DNA from 3 places in the Blautia sp. AF19-13LB genome. Region 2 is predicted to be linked to each of the others. Evidence: a T-box and tRNA genes for the amino acid it is inferred to sense, from the RefSeq annotation. Region 2 holds a T-box; the other regions hold tRNA genes.
What was found. A T-box is a leader RNA that pairs with one kind of tRNA and senses whether it is charged. The one in region 2 lies ahead of DWX32_RS05525 (valine--tRNA ligase), so its partner is inferred to be a tRNA-Val.
Positions count from the first base shown of each region.

Region 1: it has a tRNA-Val gene. The T-box ahead of DWX32_RS05525 (valine--tRNA ligase) is inferred to sense a tRNA for this amino acid. The anticodon was not compared.
Region 3: it has a tRNA-Val gene. The T-box ahead of DWX32_RS05525 (valine--tRNA ligase) is inferred to sense a tRNA for this amino acid. The anticodon was not compared.

Region 1 covers NZ_QUGO01000004.1:255,375-262,933, reverse strand. Annotated here, with positions in the region: gene DWX32_RS06285 (YdcF family protein) at 193-801, opposite strand; gene rffA (dTDP-4-amino-4,6-dideoxygalactose transaminase) at 808-1,941, opposite strand; tRNA gene DWX32_RS06275 (tRNA-Met) at 2,131-2,204, opposite strand; tRNA gene DWX32_RS06270 (tRNA-Val) at 2,238-2,310, opposite strand; gene DWX32_RS19545 (hypothetical protein) at 2,402-2,563, opposite strand; gene purD (phosphoribosylamine--glycine ligase) at 2,743-4,014, opposite strand; gene purN (phosphoribosylglycinamide formyltransferase) at 4,020-4,646, opposite strand; gene purM (phosphoribosylformylglycinamidine cyclo-ligase) at 4,640-5,665, opposite strand; gene purE (5-(carboxyamino)imidazole ribonucleotide mutase) at 5,691-6,197, opposite strand; gene DWX32_RS06245 (aminopeptidase) at 6,320-7,559, opposite strand, start outside.
Region 2 covers NZ_QUGO01000004.1:94,579-102,137, forward strand. Annotated here, with positions in the region: gene DWX32_RS05510 (SseB family protein) at 1-389, shown strand, start outside; gene DWX32_RS05515 (putative signal transducing protein) at 537-881, shown strand; gene DWX32_RS05520 (MBL fold metallo-hydrolase) at 903-1,703, shown strand; T-box leader at 1,814-2,034, shown strand; gene DWX32_RS05525 (valine--tRNA ligase) at 2,130-4,781, shown strand; gene DWX32_RS05530 (LTA synthase family protein) at 4,782-6,998, shown strand; gene DWX32_RS05535 (bifunctional folylpolyglutamate synthase/dihydrofolate synthase) at 7,181-7,559, shown strand, end outside.
Region 3 covers NZ_QUGO01000012.1:103,320-110,878, reverse strand. Annotated here, with positions in the region: gene DWX32_RS13485 (RNA ligase family protein) at 1-616, shown strand, start outside; gene DWX32_RS13480 (helix-turn-helix transcriptional regulator) at 929-1,756, shown strand; gene DWX32_RS13475 (helix-turn-helix domain-containing protein) at 1,999-2,250, shown strand; tRNA gene DWX32_RS13470 (tRNA-Val) at 2,453-2,525, shown strand; tRNA gene DWX32_RS13465 (tRNA-Met) at 2,547-2,620, shown strand; gene DWX32_RS13460 (exonuclease SbcCD subunit D) at 2,759-3,892, shown strand; gene DWX32_RS13455 (AAA family ATPase) at 3,889-7,182, shown strand; gene queA (tRNA preQ1(34) S-adenosylmethionine ribosyltransferase-isomerase QueA) at 7,336-7,559, shown strand, end outside.

The DNA of each region.
Region 1 (7,559 bases), 160 kb from region 2:
TTTTTATAAATCTTTTCGTTTCAACTCACAATCGGTATTTTCACAGAGTCTGACATGTCGAGAATAGTTCGACTGTGACTTTCCTCATGTCAGTGGAGGATACCGATTTCTCTCCGCCTACCACTGCCGTTATGTTTCTTTTAACAATTCATCCCACCACTTTAGAAGCTGAGGACTTCTTGTCTACTGGTGTTAAAATTCAGAATCCGCCGGCAGTTCCCGCAGAATCTTGTGGAACTGACCGCCGCAGCGCTCCATTTCTCCTAACACCTGGTCGATCCATTCACCCTTTGTATGCCAGTTTTCTCTGGTGAACTCAATATCCGAAGGACAGACAAAAAACTCTGTCTCCGGGTAGACAAGCTGGTAATACAGAATACACCGTCTCGCATGGAGATTCCGGCAGCAGAGGATCGCTTTTTTTACCTCGATGCCCGCCGCATCTGTCACTTCCCGTGACCGCAGTGCATTTTCATACGTATACGTCGCCTGGTCTTCGCGTAGAATCGCTTTCTCCGGCACGCTGTTTTTCTGCAGTACCGTCCGCAGAAACTCCCACTCGGTTTCATAGTTTCCGCCGTACTGCTCCGCAAGATCCTGTACACCGGCGAAATGCCCGAGCACAGTACTGTATCTTCCCGACGGAAGCACATACGGCGCAAATCCTTCTTTCCAGAGTTCTGCCGCGTGCGCCGCCATCTGCGGATATCCGTTTCCCGGCACAAAAATCACATCGGCTTTCTGCGGCTCATCCTTCACGAAAATATAGTCCGTAAAGTAGTTTAAAAACTTCTCATACATGAAATGTTACCACTCTTTAAAGTCCATGAGGCACTCTACGACATATGCCATATCCTGTTCAGACAGGCTGTAGAACATCGGCAGACGCATCAGGCGCTCGCTCTCTTTTGTTGTGTATTTGTCCTCTCCGTGGAAAACACCGAACTTCTGTCCGGCCGGGGAGGTATGGAGCGGAACGTAATGGAAGACACACATCACACCGCGCTCTTTCATATAGTTGATCAGTTTTGTACGTACTTCCAGATTTCTTGCCTTGATGAAGTACATATGCGCATTATGTACACAGCCTTCCGGCACAACCGGCTGCTCGATCTTTCCGGCCTCAGCCAGCGGACGGAGCTGCTCATGGTAATAGTTGTAGATGGCCATCCGCTTTCTATCGATTTTCTCATGTTCCTCGAGTTCTGCAAGCAGGTAAGCAGCATTCATATCGCTCGGCAGATAGGAGGAACCGTAGTCGATCCAGGTATATTTGTCGATCTGTCCGCGGAAAAACTTGCTGCGGTTCGTTCCCTTTTCACGAAGGATCTCTGCTTTTTCCAGATAATTCTCATCCTGGAACAGCAGTGCGCCGCCCTCTCCCATCGTATAGTTTTTCGTCTCATGGAAGCTGTAGCAGCCAAAATCGCCGATCGTTCCAAGGGCTTTTCCCTTGTAGTACGCGCTCACACCCTGTGCCGCATCCTCTACAACCTTCAGGTTATGGCGTTTTGCAATATCCATGATGGTATCCATTTCACAGGCAACGCCCGCATAGTGAACCGGAACAATCGCTTTTGTTTTTTCGGTGATGGCATCCTCAATCTTGGTCTCGTCGATGTTCATCGTATCCGGACGGATATCCACGTAGACGATTTTTGCTCCGCGCAGAACAAAGGCATCTGCAGTGGAAACAAACGTGTAGGACGGCATGATCACTTCGTCGCCCGGCCGAATCTCAGACAGGTAAGCTGCCATTTCCAGTGCATGGGTGCAGGATGTCGTAAGCATCGCATGTTTTACGTTGAAATTGTCCTGCATCCAGGCAGAACATTTCTTCGTAAAAGGACCGTCGCCGCACAGCTTGTTGTTTTCCTCTGCCGCCTGGCGGATGTATTCCAGTTCTGTTCCAATAAAAGGTGGTTTATTAAACTCTATCATTGTTTTTTCCTTATCTTTCTTCTATCCATTACTGTTTTATTTACTTTCAGAGCCCAAAACAAGCTCTTAGGTAGTCTCATTTTCTCACAAATCCCTGTGAATTTCAAGACACGATTTTGACATGACAGCCATATCATCAGACTGTCCATAAAGCTAAAAGAACCCTTGATTTCTCAAGGGTTCCACAAGTAGCGAGAGGGGGATTCGAACCCTCGACACCGCGGGTATGAACCGCGTGCTCTAGCCAACTGAGATATCTCGACATATTCATTTTCAACACCGTTTTTCATAAAATATGGGGCCTATAGGGCTCGAACCTATGACCCTCTGCTTGTAAGGCAGATGCTCTCCCAGCTGAGCTAAGACCCCACATCAGTGTTTTGTCTGTTGGCTTTTTATCTGTATCACCAACCGACTTCGTTAGTATAGCATTCCACCCGCCAAATGTCAACACTAATTTTCAAATTTTTTCGATTTTTTTCAACTTTTTCTCCCGCCACTCTTTCAGGTACTGCTCCTGTTCAAGATCTTCCCGTTCTTTCTCCCATCCTGCCGCCCGGCAGAGCGTCCATGCAAGCAGAAGAAATACGGCAAAAATCCCCGCCAGACAAACGATTCCCATCTTTTCTGACCGCCTTTCCTGTTCTGATTCTGCTAAAAAGCAAAGGATCTCCTTACTATTGTATCCGGAACGGCGGCGCTTTATTCCCTTTTCAGAACAAAAAGACAAAGCCGCCAGATTTCCCTTTCACCGGGATTCTGGCGGCTCCATTTTACTCAAAATTAAAATTCACATTCACGTTACGCTTCGTCAATCGCTTTTCCAATATCATGGCGGTAATATTTATTGTCAAAGTCAACCCAGTCAACAGCCTTATATGCATTCGCACGTGCCTCTTTCAGGGTATCGCCAAGTGCTGTCACGCCGAGGACACGGCCTCCGTTTGTCACGATCTCGCCGTCTTTGAACTTCGTTCCTGCATGGAAGCAGTAATAGCCCTCATGCTCTTTGAACGTCTCGAGTCCGCGGATCGGGAATCCTTTTTCGTAGGAAACCGGATAACCGTTCGAAGCCAGTACGATGCAGACACACGCATTATCTGCAAACTGCAGGTCGATCTGGTCGAGAGTTCCGTCGATGCAGGCTTCAAATACATCAATGATGTCTGTCTTCATACGAGGAAGCACAACCTGTGCCTCCGGATCGCCGAAGCGGGCATTGTACTCGAGCACTTTCGGTCCGTCCGGTGTCAGCATCAGTCCGAAGAAGATAACTCCCTTAAACGGTCTTCCCTCAGCTGCCATCGCATCTACGGTCGGCTGATAGATATATTTCTTACAGAACTTATCCACTTCTTCGGTATAAAACGGACTCGGGGAGAAGTTGCCCATACCGCCGGTGTTCAGGCCGGTGTCGCCGTCTCCTGCTCTCTTGTGGTCCTGTGCGGAACTCATCGTCTTGATCGTCTTTCCATCCACAAAGGAGAGAACGGAAACCTCACGTCCCGTCATAAACTCCTCGATGACCATCTCGTTTCCGGCACTGCCGAATTTCTTGTCGAGCATGATCGTCTTGACGCCCTCTTTTGCTTCCTCTAAGGTATTGCAGATCAGAACGCCTTTTCCAAGAGCCAGACCGTCGGCTTTCAGCACGATCGGGAATTTTGCAGTCTCGAGATATTTCTCTGCCGCTTCTGGATCGGAGAATGTCTCGTATGCCGCCGTCGGGATATGGTATTTTTTCATCAGGTCTTTGGAGAACGCTTTCGATCCTTCCAGGATTGCCGCATTCTTTCTTGGTCCGAATACGCGCAGTCCCTCTGCCTCAAACGCATCGACAACACCGCCGACCAGCGGATCATCCATGCCGATGACGGTCAGGTCAATCTCTTTTTCTTTCGCAAAAGCAACGAGCTTGTCAAACTCCATCGCTGCAATATCGACACACTCTGCGTACTCCGCAATTCCTGCGTTTCCAGGAGCGCAGTAAATCTTGTCTACCTTCGGGCTCTGCGCCACCTTCCAGGCAATCGCATGCTCTCTTCCGCCGCTTCCTACAATCAATACTTTCATCGCTCTTACTCCTTTATCTTTACGTGTCCGTCTTCTACCGTTACTTTTCCGTTTGCAATCAGATCAATCGCACGCGGCATAATGACCCACTCGGCCTCTTCCATGACGCGCTGCTGCAGTGCCTTCGGTGTATCGCCCTCGTGCACTTCGACTGCCTTCTGCAGAATAATCGGGCCGGTGTCTGTTCCGCCGTCCACAAAATGAACCGTCGCTCCCGTCACTTTGACGCCGCGGGATAATACGCCCTCGTGCACTTTCAGTCCGTAATAGCCCGTTCCGCAGAACGACGGAATGAGGGACGGATGAATGTTGATGATCTTATTCGGATAAGCATCCACAATGCTCTGCGGGATCACAACCAGGCATCCTGCGAGCACAACGAGATCGACGTTGTACGACTGCAGTTTCGCCAGCAGTGCCTCGTTGAATGCTTCTCTCGATGCAAAGGTCTTCGGGGAAAGGCATACCGCATCAATCTCCTTCTTTTTCGCACGCTCCAGCGCATACGCTCCTGCATTGTTGCTGATGACAACAGAAACCTCCGCGTTTGTGATGATTCCCTCGTCAATCGCATCCAGAATCGCCTGCAGGTTCGTGCCGCCGCCGGAGACGAGAACTGCTAATCTTAGCATAACTGTACTCCTTTTTCTCCGTTTTCAATGTGGCCGATCACATATGGCGTATCTCCTGTGGAACGGATGGCTTTCATCACTGCGTCTACATCTTTCGGATCAACAGCCAGTACCATACCGATACCCATGTTGAAGGTGTTGTACATCATCTGCTCGTCGATATTGCCTTTCTTTGCCATCAGATCAAAGATCGGCGGTACGGTGTAGCTGTCTTTCTGTACAACGGCTACGGTGTTGTCTTTGAGCATACGCGGAATGTTCTCGTAGAAGCCGCCTCCGGTGATGTGGCTGCATGCTTTTACGGTTACACCGGCATCTTTGATGGCGCGGAGTGCTTTTACGTAGATACGGGTCGGTGCAAGCAGGGTCTCGCCGAGGGTTGCGCCGAGCTCATCATAGTATGTATTTAAAGAATCTTTTGTCATATCGAAAACTTTGCGGACAAGAGAAAATCCGTTGCTGTGAACGCCGGTGGAAGCCATGCCGATCAGTACGTCTCCGGCTGCCAGATTTTCACCGGTAATCATGTCTTTCTTGTCACATACGCCGACAGCAAAACCTGCCAGATCGTACTCATCCTCCGGCATCAGGCCCGGATGCTCTGCGGTCTCACCGCCGATCAGTGCCGCATCGGACTGCAGACAGCCTTCTGCAACGCCTTTTACGATCGAAGCGATCTTCTCCGGATAGTTCTTTCCGCATGCGATGTAGTCGAGGAAGAACAGCGGTTCTCCGCCGGCACATGCGATATCATTCACACACATGGCAACGGCATCAATGCCGATGGTGTCGTGTTTATCAAGAATCATGGCGAGCTTCACCTTGGTTCCGCATCCGTCTGTACCGGAAAGCAGCACCGGCTCTTCCATTTCTTTGATTTTTGCCAGGGAAAAAGCGCCAGAAAAACCGCCAAGGCCGCCTAATACCTCCGGGCGCATGGTTTTCTTTACATGCTCTTTCATTAATTCTACTGATTTGTATCCAGCTTCAATATCTACTCCTGCGTTCTTGTAATCCATGGTGAACCTCCCTTGTCCTTTGTTTTTATTTACTGTAGTTACGGTATCCTGTTTCCTGCAGTTTTGCGTCTTTTGCCTCAACCTGCTCTTTCATTTCCTGTGTATATGCTTTCAGTTTTGCAAGCAGTTCCGGATCGGAAGTTGCAAGAATCTTTGCTGCCAGGATTCCGGCATTGGCACCGCCATTGATGGCAACGGTTGCTACCGGAATGCCGCTCGGCATCTGTACGATGGAGTACAGGGAATCACGACCTCCAAGCGATGTGGTATGCATCGGAATTCCGATGACCGGCATTGGGAAAATAGCTGCGCACATACCCGGCAGATGAGCTGCCATACCTGCGCCTGCAATGATAACCTTGAAGCCTTTCTCCTCTGCGGTTTTTGCATATTCGAAAAATACATCCGGCTCGCGGTGTGCGGAGATGATTTTCATCTCGTACTCAATTCCAAATTTTTCCAGCATGTCGGCTGCTTTGCTCATTACCGGCATATCAGAGTCGCTGCCCATCACAATTCCTACTTTAGCCATGTTGTTCTCCTTTTCTGATTAACTGTTCTAAGCGTTATTCATTAGTTATGCTTATATTTATGTTTTAATCATTCAGTTCTGCTTATAATATACTAAGCAGGCGCAGAAATGTCAACCCATAATCAGCCAAAAGGTTCATTTAATTCTTCCGTTCCCGGCAGGACGAAGCGTCCGTCCTCAATGAGAGGGATCGTCGTTCCGTCTGCTTTTTCGACCGCAACCGACTGCAGTTCGCGGTACGGAATCGTGATGTCCGTGTGGCATCCGAAGTATGCTTTCGACGGATCTTCTTTCCGTTTTGCCGAAACCTCGTTCTCGCGCGCGATTACTTCTTTTCCGTCCGGGTTGTACATCGGGCTGTCCTCCGCCCAGGCGTAGCAGGTGTCGCCCATCGCAAAATGCGGGCCCATCTTCTCTGCAATCAGGATCGGCAGTTTTCCGGCGATGCCGTACTGCTCTGCCATCACGTACGCCGTCGTGTTCGTTCCGATGGCAAACTCACCGATCGGCAGCGTCCTGTGGTGATACAGCAGGTTTTCTTCTATATAAGTACGATTGTCCTCTTCTTTTTCGAAGTTTGCGCAGTCATACGCGGTGATCATGCCGTCGGTCAGCGTCAGGCAGAGATCGCGGTAATACAGCTCGTTCAGGTAGACCCCCGTCACATGGAGCACGCCTGTCGTGCCGGTAAGACTCGGGGAAGTAAAGACCTCTCCGACCGGAATATTGCAGTCGGCAACACAGTTCTCAAAATTCGTCTCTTTCGCAGGATCGTTCAGATGATGCAGCATCACGCGCAGATCCGTTCTGTTCTCTCCTTTTCCAAGCACATGCACGGAAACACCCTCGTCGAGCGCATCGATCAGGTACTGCTGGATGCGCTGGTATTTTTCGTAATCGAGCGTGTTGATCTTTACGATCTCACGGAAAATTTTTTCGTAGCGCGGATCGATCTCCGGCATCGGGTAGGCGATGATCGTGTAGCCGTACTCGTCATCCTTGATATAGCGGTTTACAATCTGGCCCGCCTCGTTCTGGAAACCGACACGGAGCTTTTGCTGGCGCTCGTTTAAGTGCAGTGCCTGTTTTTTATTTACTGGCTCAAACGGAACTTCGCCGAAGGTTTCCACCACGGCAGGGCCGGCATAGCCGTCCGCCAGTTCTTTGTACTCGTCGTATTTCACCTGCATCGCGCGGAGCCGTCTCTTCACGAGATCCTCGTTGAGATACAGCGCCTCATCGTTCCGGTGATCGTAGTCATACTGCTTATTCGCAGACGCACCGGCAACCCACGTTCTCCGCGCGCCGCGGGAAATCACCGGCTCGAGTCCCATCTCGCGGAACTGTAATATTGCCGCACGG
Region 2 (7,559 bases):
CGATAGAGGAAGCAATTCTGGGACTGCAAAAGGAGCCGACGCCGGAACTGCTGGCACATGTGCTGACGGTAATCCGCCGCAGAATGAAAGAGGGCGGACAGGCGATTCTTTCCGTGGAACCGCCATCCGGCGACGATCAGATCCGGATCGGAACGGTAAAGAGCGCAGACGGAAAAGTCTGGTGGGCCGCGTTTACGAGCTTTGATGAGGAATTAAAGGGGAGCAGCAGCGTGAAATCTACGTTTCTCGTGAGTCTGGAACAGCTGATCCACATGGCATCCGAAACAAAGGAGATCAGCGGTGTGATTTTCAATCCGTGGAACCGCACGATCATGCTGGATCATACGCTGCTTTCGATTATCATCGGGGAAGAGAACGCAGGACATTGATATCATATTTCACTTGGCCAGATTACGATGCTGTTCACAATCAACTTCGATTACGGATTGCGTGGGTGATGATGCTGAGAGAAAAAAAGAAAATAGCATAAAATAGCGGAAGGTGGATCTAAGGCACAAAGCACAGGAGGGAAAGATATGGGGTATCGAAAGGTGTATCGTACGGTAGATGAACAGACTACAAAAAAGATGGTAAAGATGCTGCAGCGTCATGGAATCATGGCTTATGGAAAAAGCGAAGGAGCCGGAGAAATTCTGCAGATTACAACTGGAATACCGTATCAGGGACGCGTTGTTTATGTGAAGGAAGAACAGGCAGAGGAGGCAAAAAAACGGATTGCCGACTGGGAGAAAAAAGGGGAATTTCCTGAGCCGCTCCGAACACAATCCCATACGCCAAAAGCAAGAATTGCAGCTCTGATCTGGGTTATTATTATTGTTATGGGGATTTTATTCAACATAGGGTTCAGTATGTTCCGGTGAACAAAAGGGAGGTTTTACAAAATGGAAGGTTTTCAGGTAACAGAAATCGGAGAAAAAATTTACTGTATTCTTGACGCGGGAAATTCGTCGTTCTATGTGGTAGAAGGAGAAGAGAAAGCGGCTGTGATTGATACCGGCATCACAGCAGGCGCAAAGATTCTGCCAGTGATAAGGGAGCTGACAGATAAGCCTCTGCTGCTGGTTATCACGCATGCGCACCCGGATCACATGTATCACATCGATGAATTCGACGAAGTTTACATGTGCCACGAGGAAAAGAAAATGGACCCGGAGACGCTCGTGATGCTGACGGCGGGAAAACTAAAACCGTGGGAAGAGATTCATGATATCCGTACGGATTCGGTCATTTCGCTTGGCGGCACAGAACTTACCATCTGTCAGGCTCCGGGCCATACGCCGGGCAGTGTTGTCGTGCTGGAGACGAAACAGAATTACCTGTTCACCGGAGATGCGATCGGAAGCGGCTGCGGTGTCTGGATGCAGGTGCCGGGCGGAACGAGCCTGGAAGAGTATTACGATGGTCTGGTTGGTCTGATGGCGTGGCTGGTGAAAAAGGGCGGCCGCATGAAATTCTTCGGCGGTCATCACACGCAGGTGTTTGAATCGACGGCGCATCCGGTTTACAATCCGCTCAGCCTCGGCGTTCTCGCAGATCTCATCGACCTTGTGGATCAGGTGATCCACGGCGAAAACCTGGGACGGCCAAGCAATGCGAAGCCGTTTTCGAAAGAACAGGTCCGCTACGCGTCGTACGGCCGCGCAGAAATGCAGTACTGTGTATCGCGGATTCACCGAAAATAAGCGCGTGAAATCTTAGAACTTCCATAAGAAGAAAGGTTTTTGCCCGCGGCGGCTTGACAAAATAAAAAAACGCGATTATGATAAATGCAGTTTCTATTCCAACAGAAAAAGAAAAGGTTATGAGGAAGAGGAGTACATGGCAGGCCCCAAAAGAGAGGACGGTTCACCGGCTGAAAGGCTGTCCGGGAAGGTGGTCATGGAAGGTAGCTTCTGAACCGGAGAGCTGAAAAGCACAGAAGATGTGATGATTAGGTTCTCACGCATGAGTCACGTTACAGACTCCGAAACGAGATACAAATTAAGGTGGTACCGCGGAATTTTCGCCCTTTGCATGCATGTTATGTGTATGTGAAGGGCGTTTTTGATTTAAGACAAGCCTCTGCGGGAATAAATACCACAATACACCAAACATAAAAGGAGGATCTCATGAGCAAAGAACTCGCAAAGACCTACGATCCGAAAGGACTCGAGGACAGACTGTATCAGAAATGGCTGGATAAAGGATATTTCCACGCCACTGTAAACCCGAACAAAAAACCGTTTACCATTATGATGCCGCCTCCGAACGTAACCGGACAGCTTCACATGGGCCATGCACTCGACAACACCATGCAGGATATTCTCTGCCGTTTCAAACGGATGGAGGGATATGAAGTCCTCTGGCAGCCGGGAACCGACCATGCGGCGATTGCAACCGAGGTAAAAGTTACCAATATGCTCAAAGAGCAGGGCATCGACAAAGATGAAATCGGACGCGAAAAATTCCTGGAGCACTGCTGGGAGTGGAAGAAAGAGTACGGCGGACGCATCAACAGCCAGTTAAGAAAGATCGGCTCCTCCGCAGACTGGGAGAGAGAACGCTTCACCATGGACGAGGGATGCTCCAAAGCCGTAGAAGAAGTATTCTGCCGTCTGTATGAAAAAGGATGGATCTACAAAGGAAGCCGCATCATCAACTGGTGCCCGGTATGCCAGACTTCCATCTCCGATGCAGAGGTTGAATATCAGGAGCAGGCAGGCCACTTCTGGCACATCAACTACCCGGTAGTTGGAGAAGAAGGCCGCTTCGTAGAAATCGCAACGACCCGTCCGGAGACTCTGCTCGGCGATACTGCCGTAGCTGTCAATCCGGAGGATGAAAGATACACCGATATTGTAGGAAAAATGCTGAAACTGCCGCTGACCGACCGTGAAATCCCGGTTATCGCAGATGCTTACGTAGACAAAGAGTTCGGAACCGGATGCGTTAAAATTACACCGGCACACGACCCGAACGATTTTGAGGTAGGAAAACGCCACAACCTCGAAGAGATCAACATCTTAAACGATGACGGAACCATGAACAACAAGTGCGGCAAATACGCCGGCATGGACCGCTACGAGGCAAGAAAAGCCATGGTAGAGGATCTCGAAAAGCTTGGTCTTCTGGTAAAGGTTCAGGATCACGTTCATAACGTAGGAACTCACGACAGATGTAAGACAACCGTAGAGCCGATGATCAAACCGCAGTGGTTTGTAAAAATGGCAGATATGGCAAAAGCTGCCAGCGAAGCAGAGAAGAACGGCGAAGTAAACTTCATCCCGGACCGCTTCAGCAAAATTTATCAGAACTGGCTGAATAACATCCATGACTGGTGTATTTCCCGTCAGCTCTGGTGGGGCCACCGCATCCCGGCTTACACCTGTGATGACTGCGGCGAGATCACCGTTGTAAGAGGCGGAATGCCGGAAAAATGCCCGAAATGCGGCAGCACCCATCTCACCCAGGACCCGGATACCCTGGACACCTGGTTCAGTTCTGCTCTGTGGCCGTTCTCCACGTTAGGATGGCCGGAGAAAACACCGGAATTTGATTACTTCTATCCGACCGACGTACTCGTAACCGGATACGACATCATCTTCTTCTGGGTTATCCGTATGGTATTCTCCGCACTGGAGCAGACCAAACAGGTTCCGTTCCACCACGTACTGATCCACGGACTCGTTCGTGATTCCCAGGGACGCAAGATGAGTAAATCCCTCGGAAACGGTATCGATCCGCTCGAAGTCATTGACAAATACGGTGCAGATGCTCTCCGTCTGACTTTGATGACCGGTAATGCACCTGGAAACGATATGCGTTTCTACTGGGAGCGTGTAGAAGCCAGCCGTAACTTCGCAAACAAAGTATGGAACGCTTCCAGGTTCATCATGATGAACCTGGAAAAAGCAGAAGTTCCGTCTGAAATGCCAAAAGACAAACTGACACTGGCAGATAAATGGATTCTTTCTAAGGTAAACACGCTGGCAACGGAAGTAACGGACAACATGGACCGCTACGAGCTCGGTATCGCCGTACAGAAGGTTTACGACTTTATCTGGGAGGAGTTCTGCGACTGGTACATCGAGATGGTAAAACCGCGTCTGTACAGCGAGACCGACGAGACGAAGGGCGCTGCACTGTGGACCTTAAAAACCGTTCTTGGCAATGCATTAAAGCTGCTGCATCCGTTTATGCCGTTCATCACAGAGGAAATCTACTGCACACTGAATCCGGACGAGGATTCCATCATGATCGCCGCATGGCCGAAAGAGACCGAAGACTTTGCATACGCAGAGGATGAGGCAGCCGTTGAGATGATGAAAGAGGCGGTAAGAAGCATCCGTGGTGTCCGCACCAGTATGAACGTACCGCCGTCAAAGAAAGCAAGCGTATTCGTTGTAACGGAAGATGCTGCTGTACAGGAAACCTTCAAAAACGGTGCTGTATTCTTCGGAACTCTGGCAGGAGCAAGCGAAGTTCACGTACAGGCAGACAAAGCCGGCATCGCAGACGATGCGGTATCCGCAGTGATCCCGCAGGCAACGATCTACATTCCGTTTGCCGAGCTGGTTGACCTGGAAAAAGAGATCGCCCGCCTTACGAAAGAGGAAGAGCGTCTGACAAAAGAGATCGCACGTTCCAACGGCATGCTTGGCAACCCGAACTTTATCAACAAAGCTCCGGAAGCAAAAGTTCAGGCAGAGAAAGAAAAACTGGCGAACTATCAGCAGATGATGGAGCAGGTTCAGACAAGATTGGAGCAGCTGAAAAAATAAATGAAAAAAGGAAAAAAACTGCATGGAAACAAGGAAACCGTAGTGAAAGTCTGCAACTGGCTCTCTTTGCCGCTGCAGGCCCTGGGATGCTGTATTCTGTATCTGGTGATTGAAGCATTTTCCCGCCATTCGCTGGCATCTGCATGGAGCTACATGGTGGAAAGCCCATGGGTCTTTTTGTACAATGCATTTTTGATCTTCACTACTTTTATGGTAGTTTATCTGTTCCGCAGACGTGTGCTGGTACGGCTGGTGATGAGCTGTTTCTGGCTGCTGCTCGGCATCATTAACGGTGTGATTCTGGCAAACCGCGTCACGCCGTTTACCGGACCGGACTTGCGGAATTTAAGTGACGGCGCAAAGGTCGTGACGAAGTATCTGTCGAAAGGTACCATGATCCTCGTCGTAGCAGCCCTTGTGGCATTATTGGCATTTTTTGTATGGGTCTGGATCAAAGGACCGAAATTTCAGGGGAAAATCCGCTGGTATCTGAATGTGCCGTTAATTGCTCTGGTAATTGTACTCTTTACGGGAGCAACGAATCTGGCGCTTGCAAAGCGTGTGCTTTCCAGCTATTTCGTCAACATCGCATTTGCCTACCAGGATTACGGCTATCCGTACTGTCTGGCAGTCACCCTGTTTGATACGGGAATTTCAGAGCCGAACGGCTATTCCGAACAGCTCGTGAAACAGATTGAGACGAGTGAAGGCGAACAAAAAGAGGATGATACGGTAAAACCGAATATTATCTTTTTGCAGCTGGAGTCCTTTTTCGATCCGGAGCTGGTTAATTTCCTCAACATTTCCGAGGATCCGATCCCGTATTACCGGCAGCTGATGAAGGATTATTCTTCCGGTTATCTCCGCGTGCCGGTGGTGGGAGCCGGAACAGCAAACACAGAGTTTGAAACTATTTCCGGCATGAGCCTCCGGTATTTCGGAGCGGGTGAGTATCCGTACAAATCGGTGCTTTCAGAGGAGACGTGTGAGAGTGCGCCGTATGTTTTAAAGAATCTTGGCTATGCGACCCATGCGATCCACAACAATGAAGCAAACTTCTATTCCAGAAGAAGTGTGTTCTCACGTCTTGGTTTTGATACCTTTACCTCGGAGGAATATATGCCGGATATCTCGGATGTGACGGCAACCGGATGGGTAAAAGACCATATTCTGACAAAAGAGATCATAAAAACGCTCGATGCGACAGACGAACCGGATTATATCTATACGATTTCGGTACAGGGCCACGGTGATTATCCGACAGAGCCGGTACTTGACGATCCGGAGATTACAGTGACAGGCGCGGAAGACCGGGAAAAAAATAATTACTCCTGGGAATATTATGTAAATCAGATTCATGAGATGGACAAATTTGTCAAAGAGCTGACGACAAAGCTTGCGGATTATCCGGAGCCGGTGGTACTTGTGATGTACGGGGACCATCTGCCAACGATGGGACTGAAAGTAGAAGATCTGGAGAACCGCTATTTGTATCAGACCGAATACGTAATCTGGGATAATATGGGACTGAAAAGAAAACAGGAAAACATTGCTTCCTACCAGATTGCAGCAGAGGTTATGAACCGTGTGGGAATTCATGACGGAACCATTTTCCGGTATCATCAGACGAGACGGAATACGAAGAATTATCAGGTGGATCTCGAGGTGCTGCAGTATGATATGCTGTATGGAAAACGGTACGTTTACGGAGAAGACGGAGAGACACCGTATGAGCGTGTGCAGCTGCAGATGGGTGTTCTGCCGGTAACGCTGGAACGAATCGAAAAATCCGGAGAAGATACCTGGTATTTTTACGGAGAAAACTTTACGGCGTCGAGCCGTGTGGAAGTCAACGAGGAGATACAGGATACCGTTTATGTCAGCCCGTCGATTCTGATGGTGCATAGTCTGACCCTGGAAGATGGTGATCAGATTACAATCGCGCAGCAGAGCAACAGCTCGACGAAAAAGGTGCTGACAAGGACAGAACCGAAGACGTATGAAGAACCAAAACCGGTATCTACACCGACACCGACGCCGAACCCGGACAGCACGAAAACGGATGTGACGCAGGAAAATGCCAATACGAGCACTGCGCCGCAGGATGAACTGACGGCAACGCCGTCCGGTGCGCCGGAGGGCGAAGGCGACAAGATTGAGCCGTCAAAAACAGAAAACAGCGATAAACCGGCCGAAGACGGCGGTCTGCAGAATTAAAAAGAGTGTCCGAAAGATCATACAGTGGGGCGGATTTTGACGTCCCACTGTATCTTTTTACGGGGAAAGTCGAAAAGTCGGGACAAAATTTTGAAAATTGCTATGGACATATCCGGTCACTCGATTATAATGATACTAGGGTTTGAAAGCAGCCCTAAAATACTGAAGAATGGTGAAATAAAGTGAATTATACAGAAGCAGTTGATTATATCGAAACAATACCGAAATTTACGGTGAAGCATCCGCCGGAACATACGAGGGAGCTTCTTTCGCGCCTTGGGAATCCGCAGGAAGGGATCAAAATTATCCATGTGGCGGGCACGAACGGAAAGGGAAGCGTCTGCGCGTACTTGAATGCGATGCTGCTTGCAGGCGGCAAAAAGACAGGACTTTTTACCTCCCCGCACCTTGTACGCATCAACGAGCGGTTCCAGATCAACGGGGAAGATGTGTCGGATGAGCAGTTTCTCGACGCATTTCTCAAAGTGGAAAAAGCAGCCAAAGAATACGAGGCGGAGGGCGAAGGCCATCCGAGCTATTTTGAGACGCTGTTCCTGATGG
Region 3 (7,559 bases), on a different contig from region 2:
TCTGAATATCTGGATCATGTACGATGTCTACGATCTGAAAGCGGACGGTTATCTGCCGCAGAAGCAGGTAAAGGCGCTGGCGGCTGAGGTAGGAGTTCCGTATATACATGTGCTGTATGACGGACCTTTCGTGGACTGGGATCACTGTCGGAGTTTCATGCGGATTACGAAGTATACGGATGGGGACTGCGAGGAAGGCATTATCGTCAAGAATATGTCGAAACTGAATAATCCGGACTCGAGAGCGCCGTTTGTGCTGAAGATTGTGAATGAAAAATTTTCAGAGATGAAAGCACAGAAAGCACCGATCACATCGGAGCAGGAAGCGGCGAAAAAGATGGCGTTTGCAACTGTTGAGCGGATGGTGACGCGGGAGCGCGTGGAAAAAGAGCTGTATAAAATGCGCGATGAAGGTATTCTGCCAGAGGAGTTTGGAACGGCAGAATGGAAGCTGATTGCCCCGGTGATCGCAAAAAGAATCTATGCGGACTGCGTGAAGGAAGAGGCGGAGGCCGTGGAAGCCTGCGGAAAACTCTTCGGTAAAATGTGCGGTGGGCAGACGATGAATCTTGCAAAGAGTATTCTGAAGAAGATGGATGAAGCACGCGGGAAATAAGGAATTTTTTCTGGCGGAGATCTGATAAAAGAAAAAGCTCAGGGGAACCAGAGTTATGAAAGTAAGGTTAACTCTGGACCTGAGCTTTTTTGGGGGTTGTAGCTTAGGGTAGTAGTTGCTTTGCGTAGGCAGAAGCCACTCAGTTTCCTTTTAGTTACATCTATGATATTACACTTTCCAGAGAAAAAATGCAAGCCCAGGATGAGAAAAAGGATTCAACTGTCGGGGGACAGTTACGGTTCACTGCTGAATGAACAGTAACGAGGATACATTTTTTAGAAATAATTTGGAGAATAACGAGGAGAATTTTAGATGGATGCTTATAATAATGTTGGGATTGATTCCATAGAAACAGCAAAAAATCTGAAAAAACTTAGAATTGAGAATAACTTGAAGTTAAAACAGGTGAGAGACGCGATTGGACTTTCGGCAGAGCAGACGGTATGCAGTTGGGAGAGCAAAACACATCCGAAACTTCCAAGCATTGATAATGCGTTGAATCTGGCACGGCTTTATGGAGTCAGACTTGACCAGTTGTACAAGACACGTCCGGTGAAAACAGGCAGCCCGGAAAAAGTGGATCAGGAAATCCGGGACAGAATAACGATTTCCATGCGGATGGGTGAGTTTGAGGAGTTCTTTGACGATATGCGGATGGAACGGGAAAGCATCTGCGGGCCATTCGTCGCAGCGGAAGCACAGCGTGAGGACGGAACCTGGGAACCGGAGACGATTCCGCTGCCGGATGAGCTGACTTATTTTTCATATGATCTGTTCAAACTGAAACTTTGTAAAAAGAAAGGAAGCAACAAGGCTCAGTTTTACCCTGGCACAGGATGCTTTGTCATAACACCGGAAGGGCTGGAAGACGAAAAACTTGTACTGCACAACATGATCCATCTCCACGAGTGGGTGCTGAACCAGGTGCCGGGCCATTACAAAGAAATGGTTACCAAAAGTCTCTATCAGGAACTGCGAAAGAGCATCAGCAATCTGGATGAACGTATAGAGGAAAACCTGTCCTTCTTCCGGGAAAGCCAGACGGACTGCGATGAACATGATACGCTCTTTTTCCTGAAGAGCCTCGACCTTGACAGAAAAAGAGGGTATGAACTCGGGACGATTTACGGAAGTAAGTGACATTTTTAAAAATTTAACCCGAAAAAATATGTGTCCAGAAAAGAAAGCAAAAGTTGGGGAGACCAAAAACACATATAATCTAAAATGATAAAAAAGTACCTGAAACAGTATATAAAAAGGGGTAAAAGGAAAAAAGAAGGGGGTCTAACCTGAACGAAAATTTTTTCTGTCCTGACCTTTTATGATTTTAACCCGGAGTGTAAAATATGGGTATAAGAAAAGAAATTAGGGAGGGCAAAGATATGAAAGAATCGGAACAGATCTATGCAAACTTGAACATGAAGAAAACGGGCGAAAATATCCGTAGCCGGCGTGAAAGATTGGGGATGAACCGACCGGACATTCAGAAGAAGATGGGGCTCGCCGGGGTTCAGAGTGTCTGGAACTGGGAGAAAGGAAAAAAGATGCCGAACATTGAAAATCTGTTTGCACTTGCCGAGATCTTACATACGACGGTAGATGATCTGTGTGTGCGGGAGATCGTGGAAGTTTGACATGGATGAGAAGAAGGCTGTCTGCTGAGAAAGCAGGCAGCCTTTTTCCTGAATTGGGCATGTTCGTACCATAATCGACGCTATTGTAGGAATAAAAGAAAAAATTTGAAAAATTTTAAAAATTACCGTTGACAAATTAAAAGAACAGTGCTAAAATCTATAAATGTCAGCGGGACATAAGCGCTGATGAAAAACAGGATATGGGATCTTAGCTCAGCTGGGAGAGCATCTGCCTTACAAGCAGAGGGTCATAGGTTCGAGCCCTATAGGTCCCATATTTATCAAAAATTACATATGGCGAGATAGCTCAGTTGGCTAGAGCACGCGGTTCATACCCGCGGTGTCGAGGGTTCGAATCCCCCTCTCGCTATGGTTGGAGGCTCCTGTGTGAACAGGAGTCTTTTTTTCGTTTTCCTGGCGGATGATTTCTTTTTCTGGTTGGGTATAGTATAATGAGCAGAGAACATAGGAAAAACAGAGTTTTTGCTGCAGAAAGGGGATAGTTTTTGTGAAGTTGTTTCATTTATCGGATCTTCACATTGGAAAACGCGTGCATGAGTTTTCCATGATCGAGGACCAGAAATATATGTTGACACAGATCCTGCAGGCGGTTATGCGGGAAAAACCGGATGGAGTTCTGATTTCCGGAGATGTATATGACCGGACGATTCCAACGGCGGAGGCAGTGCAGGTGTTGGATGCCTTTTTAACCAGCCTTTCGGAGCAGGAAGTTCCGGTTTTTATCATCAGCGGCAATCATGACTCGGCGGAGCGGCTGGCATTTGGGTCGAATCTGATGGGGAAGAGCGGAATCTATTTGTCGAAGGTATATGATGGAAGAATAGAAAAGTTCGCGTTACAGGATGCATATGGAACGGTGTGGATTCATCTTCTTCCGTTTCTGCGCCCGTCAACCGTACGCCATGCCCTGCCGGAACGCGCGGAGGAGATTCAGTCCACGGCAGATGGCGTGAGGGCGGCACTGGAGCAGACCCAAATAGATCCAGGAGAGCGGAATATCCTTTTAGCGCATCAGTTTGTGACAGGCGCGCTGCGGTGCGAGGCAGAGGAACTGCAGGTAGGTGATGTGGATCAGATTCCGGTGGAGCTTTTTGATGCGTTTGATTACGTGGCGCTCGGCCATATCCATAGTCCGCAGAAGGTTGGCCGCGAGACCGTGCGCTACTGTGGTTCACCACTCAAATATTCGTTTTCCGAGGCTGGACAGGAGAAGTCGATTACCATTGTAGAGCTGAAAGAAAAAGGAACTGTCGAACTTCGCACGATTCCATTGAAACCGCTCCACGATCTTCGAAAAATCCGTGGAACGTATCTGGAAGTGACAGCAAAAACGTTCTATGAAAACAGCGACCGTACGGATTATCTGATGGTAACCCTGACGGATGAGGAGGATGTTCCGGACGGCATGGCGAAGCTTCGGACGATTTATCCCAATTTGATGCGTTTGGAATATGACAATAAAAGAACGCGTTCCAATGCGGAGGTAACGGCGGCGGAACGTATCGAGGAAAAATCGGAACTGGAGCTGTTTCAGGAATTTTATGAACTGCAGAATAACCAGAGCATGACGGAACAGCAGAAAGCATTTGTGAAAGCATTGCTTAGGGGGATAAAAAGATGAAGCCAAAGAAATTGATTATCAGTGCATTCGGACCATATGCGGACCGGACAGAACTGGATTTTACAAAACTGGGCAGCGGCGGCCTGTATCTGATTACAGGTGATACCGGTGCAGGAAAAACAACAATTTTTGATGCGATTACCTTTGCGCTCTACGGCGAGGCAAGCGGTGAAATCCGGACGGGGGAGATGTTCCGCAGCAAGTATGCCGCGCCGGAAGTGCGCACTTTTGTGGAGCTTACCTTTGCGCATCAGGGAAAAGATTATATGGTAAAGCGGAATCCGGAGTATGATCGGCCGAAGGAGCGCGGTCAGGGAATGACGAGAGAAAGAGCAAATGCAGAACTGATTTTTCCGGATGGGAGACAGCCGGTGACGAAAAGTACGGAAGTGACAAAAACTGTAACGGAACTTCTCGGACTGGATCAGAAGCAGTTTCGACAGATTGCCATGATCGCGCAGGGGGATTTCCAGAAACTTCTCCTGGCAGAAACGGCAGATCGAAGTGAAATTTTCCGGAAAATGTTTCATACGGAAATTTATCAGGAGCTGCAGAATCGTCTGCGGGATGCCGCGAAAGAGCGAAGCAATACGTATAGTGAAAAGCGGAGGAGTATTCTCCAGTATCTCGACAATATCGTCTGCCCGGAGGATGCGGTGTTCAAAGAGGAATTTGCGCAGTTGAAAAAGGCAAATTTCGACGGTCAGGTGATGCGGGGGATGGAACTGCTGGCACGTTGCATCGAGATGGATCAGAAAAGACTTTCGGATCTTGAGCAGGAGCGGAAAGCGGTGGAAACAGAGATGGAGCAGAAAACCCAGCTGCTCGGCAAGGTAAAAGAGAGCCAGAAGCGGCGGGAGGAAAAAGCACAGAAGGAAAAGAAACTGGCGGGACTGGTTCCAGAGGAAGCGGAAAAACAGCAGAAAAGCGAACGGGCAGAACGGGAGGCTTCCATCTGCAAAGAACTGGAGGAGCAGATCCGCGCAGAACAGGAAAGCCTGGAACTGCTGAAGAAGATGAAGCAGGAACAGGCAGAGCTTTTGGAAAAGCAGAAAGAACTGCAGACGGCAGCGGAAGAGAAGGACAGACTGAAAGCAGAGCAGGAACAGGCAAAAGCGCAGCTGCTTGAGAAAAGAAAACGGGAAGAAGATCTTTCCGGCGTGGATGCGGTTTTGGCGAGGGTACAGCAGAACGAAACGCGGGCGCAGGAGCAGATCATGGCAATCCGGGGATGCCGCGAAAAAGTTCAGGAGTCCGAGAAGAAGACGGGGCTTCTGGCAGCAGAACTGGAAGGCCTGACACAGCAGGACACCGAGCTGGCATCCCGGATGGAAGCAACGACGGTATTTCTGAAAGAAAGACAGGATGCTGCATTTGCGGAGGAAGAATATCGCCGGGCGCGGACCGAATTTTCGCAGCTGCTGCGAAAATGGACGGCAGCGCAGAAGGAATGGAAAGAAAAGCAGGAAGCGTATCGAAAAAGTCTGGAAATCAGAAATGATGTGCGGGAAACGTGTCAGGAACTGGAACAGCTGTTTCTGGATGCGCAGGCGGGAATCCTGGCAGAAAATCTGACAGAGGGAATCCCATGTCCGGTCTGCGGATCCGTGCATCATCCAGTGCTGGCGAGAAAGGCGGAACATGTGCCGGATAAAGAAACACTGGATCAGCAAAAAGAAAAACTGCAGAAGCAGAACGAAGTGACTGCGGCATTAAGCGAAGCGGCAGGAAACTGTAAAAGACAGGCTGAAACGGCAAGGGAAGAGCTGACGCAGCGGATTGCCCGGGGAACCGCTGCTCCGGCAGAAACAGCAGATCAGGAATGCAAAAAAGAGCAGGAACGTCTGACACAGCTTTCGGAAGAGCAGTTTGCACAGGCTGCGGATGAAACAGAAAAGCAGCTTGCGGCAGAAGAAAAGCGTCAGAAAACACGACGGGAAGAATATGCGGCATATGAGAAACGTCAGCAGCAGGAACAGAAGCAGCGGGAAAAACTGAAACAGGTGATGGCAGAAAAACAGGCAGAGCTTGGACGGCTGGGCGGAGAAAAGCAGACACTTCTGGATCAGCTGAAACAGAAAATGGAAGACGCACAAAAAGCGATCTGTGAGGAAGTGGACATGGAAGAACAGCCAGCTGCTGTGGCAGCAGCTTACTGTGAAAAGCGTCTGGAAGAGAAAAAGAACAGAATCATTCTCTATAAGGAACGAATGCTGGAAAGACAGAGCGAATGGAAAGCTCTGAAACAGATGATTCCAGCAGAAACTGAGCGGGCAGAGCAGCGGGAAAAAGCAATCCATGCGAAGGAACTGCTGGAGGCGAAAGGAAAAGAGGCGGAAAAAGCGCTGCTGGAAAAGATCGGAGAAAAAAAAGAAAAGCTGGAAGGAAAAGACGAAACACAGCTCCGAACAAATATTTCCGTATGGAGTGCAAAAAAAGAGCAGCTGGAACAGGCGCAGAAGAAAGCAAAAGAAGCATATGAAACAGTGAAAGAACGGCTTACCGAAGTGCGCGCGGCACTAGAGACGATCCGCTCTCTGGAAGAAAATGAGGAGACAGATCGGACACTTCCTTCCGAAACAGAGCTGCAGGAAAAAATAGCGGAGCTGACAGAACAGAAACAGCAGCTGGAACAGAAATACAACGAACAGTATCATGCGGCAAATACAAACCGTAAGACGTACGAAAATGTACAGAATCAGCAGAACCAGATGCAGGCATTGGAGGAAGAATACAAATGGGTGCGGGCGCTTTCGGATACGGCGTGCGGCGGCATGAGTCAGAAATTGAAAATCGAACTGGAAACGTACGTTCAAATGACGTATTTCGACCAGATTCTGCGAAAAGCCAACCTGCGTTTCATGACGATGAGTGATGGTCAGTATGAATTGAAGCGTCAGGAAGCCTCAGGAAAAAATCTGAAGGTCAAAACTGGTCTGGATCTGAATGTCATTGATCATTATAATGGAACGGAGCGCAGCGTGCGTACCCTCTCCGGCGGCGAAGCATTTCAGGCCTCCCTCTCTCTGGCCCTTGGCCTTTCCGATGAGATTCAGTCGCACGCAGGCGGAATCCAGCTCGATGCGATGTTTGTGGACGAGGGGTTTGGCTCTCTTGACGAGGAATCCCTGAATCAGGCTGTGAAAGCACTGGAGGGACTGGCCGGTGGAAACTGTATGGTTGGAATTATCTCCCATGTGCCGGAACTGAAAGAGCGAATTGAGAGAAAGATTGTCGTAATGAAAAGCAGAAGCGGCGACCGCGTAGGAAGCATGGCGGTTATTGAATAAGTGAAAATCCAGGAAATGAGTTTTTAAATTTCTTGTCAGAAGGCGGATGCAATGGTATAATAAGGTTCGTTGAGCCCGAAAGAACGGGCGCAGCACAGTATTTTACCTGACATCGGCCTTTTGTGCCGATTTGCAATAGAATGGAGGAAACCAATGAAAACTTCAGATTTTTACTATGATCTGCCAAAAGAACTGATTGCGCAGGATCCGCTCGAAGATCGCAGCGCCTCCCGCCTGATGCATCTGAATAAAGAAACCGGTGAATATGAGCATGGTCATTTCCGCGATATTCTGAAATATTTAAAACCGGGCGACTGCCTTGTGATCAACGATACCAAAGTAATTCCGGCGCGTCTCTACGGTTCGAAAGTCGGCAC